Regions from separate parts of the Brevibacillus sp. SAFN-007a genome, predicted to be linked through region 2. Evidence: a T-box and tRNA genes for the amino acid it is inferred to sense, from the RefSeq annotation. Region 2 holds a T-box; the other holds one or more tRNA genes.
The links. The T-box of region 2 lies ahead of leuS (leucine--tRNA ligase). A T-box ahead of a tRNA ligase gene usually reads a tRNA of that ligase, here a tRNA-Leu.
Positions count from the first base shown of each region.

Region 1: it has a tRNA-Leu gene. The T-box ahead of leuS (leucine--tRNA ligase) is inferred to sense a tRNA for this amino acid. The anticodon was not compared.

Region 1 covers NZ_JBQCKK010000004.1:206,694-209,080, forward strand. Annotated here, with positions in the region: gene ACTHO6_RS07660 (Ger(x)C family spore germination protein) at 1-52, shown strand, start outside; gene ACTHO6_RS07665 (hypothetical protein) at 58-210, shown strand; gene ACTHO6_RS07670 (type 1 glutamine amidotransferase domain-containing protein) at 274-798, opposite strand; tRNA gene ACTHO6_RS07675 (tRNA-Leu) at 924-1,006, opposite strand; tRNA gene ACTHO6_RS07680 (tRNA-Pro) at 1,023-1,099, opposite strand; gene ACTHO6_RS07685 (anti sigma factor C-terminal domain-containing protein) at 1,216-2,238, opposite strand; gene ACTHO6_RS07690 (RNA polymerase sigma factor) at 2,228-2,387, opposite strand, start outside.
Region 2 covers NZ_JBQCKK010000001.1:215,154-217,540, forward strand. Annotated here, with positions in the region: gene rsfS (ribosome silencing factor) at 1-40, shown strand, start outside; gene ACTHO6_RS01090 (class I SAM-dependent DNA methyltransferase) at 47-784, shown strand; T-box leader at 836-1,078, shown strand; gene leuS (leucine--tRNA ligase) at 1,205-2,387, shown strand, end outside.

The DNA.
Region 1 (2,387 bases), on a different contig from region 2:
CTTGCGAAATGTCGGCTCGGTCAACCGTTCGGAGAAAGAGGAAGGCAGGTAAGAAGCATGATTAAATATTTGGGCTCGCTGCCCCCGTTTCTCACCTTGGGCGGCTCGGTCCTGGCATTTCTCATCCCGTTTTTGTTTTACAAGCTCAGCAACAAAATCCACGAGTGGGGGGACCCGCCCTGGAAGAACACCAAAAAGCCAAGCTCCTAAAAAAACGGGCACGCCTGGCCCTTTTGCCACAAGCGTGCCTTTTTGCTGCGCCGGGTGCCGGTTTTATTGCTCCGCCAACACATCCGCGAACGCCTTCGCGTACGCCGGCAAATCAGGCGGACGACGGGAACCGACGATGTGGCCGTCGACTACGACCTCTTCATCGACCCAAACCGCACCGGCGTTTTCCATGTCATCCTTGATGCCTGGCGTGGAGGTCGTCTTCACTCCTTGCAAAATTTTGGCCGAGGCGAGCACCCAGCCTGCGTGGCAAATGTGCCCGATCGGCTTTTTCGCCTCGTGCATGGCACGGACAAACGAAAGCACTTCCGGATAGCGGCGAAGCTTGTCCGGCGCCCAGCCGCCCGGCACGAGCACGCCGTCGTACTGCGCCGGATCAAGCTCGCTCAATGCCTTGTCCGTCTCGCACGGCACGCCGTATTTGCCGATGTAGGCGTGTCCCGCTTTCGGCCCTGCCAAATGGACAGTGGCCCCTTCCTCGCGCAACCGCAGCACCGGGTACCACAGCTCCAAATCTTCAAATTCGCTTTCCACAAAGCAGACTACCTGTTTTCCCGCAAGTCTCACGAAATCCGCCTCCTTTTCTCTTATATTGTAATCAGCAGCACGTTTTCGCCGCAAATGAAAAAAGTGAGAAACAGGATTTGCTCGCTGTTCCCCACCTTATAACAAAAACCATATGTATGGATGGCTGGTGCCGGTAGAGGGACTTGAACCCCCACGGTTTCCCTCACGATTTTGAGTCGCGCGCGTCTGCCAATTCCGCCATACCGGCCCGTTCGTGTGCATCATGGTCGGGAAGACAGGATTCGAACCTGCGACCCCTTGGTCCCAAGCCAAGTACTCTACCAAGCTGAGCTACTTCCCGCTTGCTCACACGACGTTGCTCTACTTTGTTCGACAAAATCTGCAAAGTGCCGCAACACTTACGTATTTTACAGGCAAGTCGTCCCAAAATCAAGACCGGATTTTTAAAAAATGTGGCTACCAGTTCCATACGGCAATCCTGCCCAACTGAAAAAAGTGCAGCCCTGGCTCGGCACGCAGCTTCTCCAACTCGCGAATCGGTCCTGTGACGACGGCGCCGTAGACGACGACTCCGTTTTCGCGCAAATAGGCGAGACGCTTGTCGTCATAGACATCGAACTCATCAGGCGCATAGGACTGCATCCATTCCAAATCAGGAATGAGTTGATTGGTCGCCTCCTCCACCGATTCGGACACATCCATCGTCGTCTCGTAGCTCATGCTTCCTCCCTCGCTGTAGTGAACCGCCGGCCTCAGCACCAGGCTCGGGACGTAAACGGTATTGTTACTGCGCACTTGCGTCGGCTGAAACGTCTTCAGCTCGCCTCCGTACACGACCATCTGTAGCACAGACAGATCGTATTTTTCCAGCAGCTTGAAGAGTTGCAGCGGCTCGTACGGCTGCAGCGTGGAAAACGCCATCTCCGCTACGTAGCCGTCCTCCATATGGGCGAGCTGCTCCCACAGCTTGTCCTGCTCCTCGCGCACTTCCAGAGGCTTTTTGCCGAGCAGCGACAGCGGCAGGGCAAAGCGAAACGTTCCATCCCGGTCGTCGAGCTGCTTTTGCTGGTAGCGGATGTCGTACGAAAGCTTGCCCAAGAGCGGCTTTTTGACCGACACCGTACCGACGACCTCTTCCCACTTGCCAAGCTGCTTGTACAGGAGAAGCGTCGTCTCTTGCGTCAGCCAGGGAGACAGCGACACCGGAGTGGGTCCCGACTTGTTCACCTTCAAGCCCGGATAATGCGTCTCGACCAAGGTCGCGGCGTAGCGGACCAGGTCGTCCTCCTTGCCCAGCTTCGCATAGCCGATCTGAATCACCAGCATGTAGAGCATGTACAAAAACCAGATGGCGAGCAATCCTTGCGCCATATTTCTCCACAGCGCAAACCGCGACCGCCAGATCAGGCGTCGCGCCCTTTTTTCGTCCCAGACTATCTCGGACACATCAAGCCTATCGCGCAGCTTGTCATCCTCCATCGTCCATTCCTCCTTCCGCGCGCTTCTCCCACTCGCGAAATTTTTTTCGTGCCCGGTGCAGCGTGACTTTTACCTGATCGAGGCTCATCGCAAGCGTCTCCGCCAGCTCCTGATAGGAAAATTCCTCGATCTCGCGCAGGTAGAGGATC
Region 2 (2,387 bases):
GAAGGATGCCGAAGAAGTGTCCTTCCCAGCGCAAGGGTAACAACGAATGGCATACGCACATATGGCCGCAGTCTACGACAGGCTGATGGCGGACACGCCCTACGATCAATGGCTGGACTGGGTGGAGCGCACCTGGAAAAAGGGAGAGGCCCCCAGACGAGTCATTGATCTCGGCTGCGGGACGGGAGCGATCGCGATTCCCCTGGCCAAACGAGGCTACCGCGTCACAGGCGTCGATCTGTCTGCCGAGATGCTGGCGATTGCCTACGACAAAATGCGGCAGGAGCAAGTAGAAGTGACGTGGGTCGAGCAGGATATGCGCGCGCTTTCCGTGCCGGAGGCAGACGCGGTCATCTCCCTGTGCGACTCCCTCAGCTACCTGACGGAAGAAGCGGACGTGCAGGAGACGTTTCGGCGCGTCTTCGCGCACCTTGCTCCGGGGGGAAGCTTTTTGTTTGACGTGCACAGCCCGTACAAAATGCTGCATGTTTTCGGAGACGAGACATTTACCTACGTCGATGATGAGGTTTCGTACATTTGGCAATGTTTTTGCGATCCGCTGCGCCTGGAGGTCGAGCACCAGCTTACCTTTTTCGTGCGCCAGCCAAACGGCTTGTACGAGCGGCTGGAGGAGGAGCACTGGCAAAGAGCCTATCAGCCGGTTCAGTTGATGCGCTGGCTGGCCGAAGCGGGCTTTGTCGACATCGTCATTACGGCAGACTATTCGGATTTGCCGCCGCAGGAAACGAGCGAGCGCCTGTTTTTTGCCGCTCGCAAGCCGTAGCATTTGACACGGCTGGTTCCCATTGACTATAATGGCGTTATAACTGCAAATTTCGACGCGTTTGAAGAGGAATAGTAGGAATAGCCCCCGCGCATAAAGAGAGTTGACGGCAGGTGCAAGTCAACCCGGGACTATCTGAACTCGCCTCTAAGCACTTGCCCCGAAGGCCGTTTTGGACGGCTGCGTAAGGGTGAGCGGCTCATCCCCGTTACGGATTACAAGTGGGTGAATGCTTGGCCATTCGCCAATCTGGGTGGTACCGCGGGAATGGAAACAAAACCTCTCGTCCCTTTCGTAGAACGAATAGGACGCGGGGTTTTTTTGTTTGGTCGAAAAGGAGTTAGCGAGATTCGGCAACAGCTTGGCACTGCCAAGTTTTCACATTACCTATTTTCATTTTCAAGATGGGAGTGCTCTACCATGGTTTTCAGTCATCGCGATATCGAAAAAAAATGGCAACAATACTGGGAGCAGAACAAGACCTTTAAAACCTCTGACGACCCGGGCAAGAAAAAGTTTTACGCGCTCGATATGTTCCCGTATCCATCCGGTGCCGGACTGCACGTCGGACATCCGGAGGGCTATACGGCTACCGATATTTTGTCCCGCATGAAGCGGATGCAAGGGTACAACGTGCTCCATCCAATGGGCTGGGATGCGTTCGGCCTGCCAGCCGAGCAATACGCGCTCGATACCGGGAACGACCCTGCGGAGTTTACGGAGAAAAACATCAATACCTTCCGCCGCCAGATCAAGTCGCTGGGCTTCTCCTACGACTGGGACAGAGAGATCAACACGACCGACCCGAGCTACTACAAATGGACCCAGTGGATTTTTACGAAGCTGTATGAACACGGCCTGGCGTATATCGACGAAGTAGCGGTGAACTGGTGCCCGGCGCTGGGAACCGTTCTGGCCAACGAGGAAGTCATTGACGGCAAAAGCGAGCGTGGCGGTCATCCGGTCGAACGCCGTCCAATGAAGCAGTGGGTACTGAAAATTACCGCGTACGCGGAAAGACTGCTCGAAGATCTGGAAGAGCTGGACTGGCCGGAGAGCATCAAGGAAATGCAGCGCAACTGGATCGGCCGTTCCGAGGGGGCAGAGATTACGTTTGCCATTGATGGGCACGACCTGAACTTCACTGTCTTCACGACCCGCCCTGATACGCTCTACGGCGCTACCTATGCCGTACTCGCGCCGGAGCACAAGCTGGTTGAACAGATTACGACGCCGGAGCAGCGAGCAACGGTGGAAGCGTACCTGGAGCAGACCAAGCGCAAAACCGACCTGGAGCGTACCGATCTGGCAAAAGAAAAGACAGGGGTATTCACAGGCGCGTATGCCATCAACCCGGTTAACGGCGAGCGTCTGCCGATCTGGATCGCGGATTACGTGCTTGTCAGCTACGGAACCGGAGCGATCATGGCGGTACCGGCGCACGATGAGCGCGACTACGAGTTCGCCAAAACCTATGACCTGCCGATCAAAGCGGTGATTGCAGGCGGAGACATTGCCAAGGAAGCGTACACCGGCGACGGGGAACACATCAACTCGGGCATGCTCGATGGCCTGAACAAGGAACAGGCGATCAACAAAATGA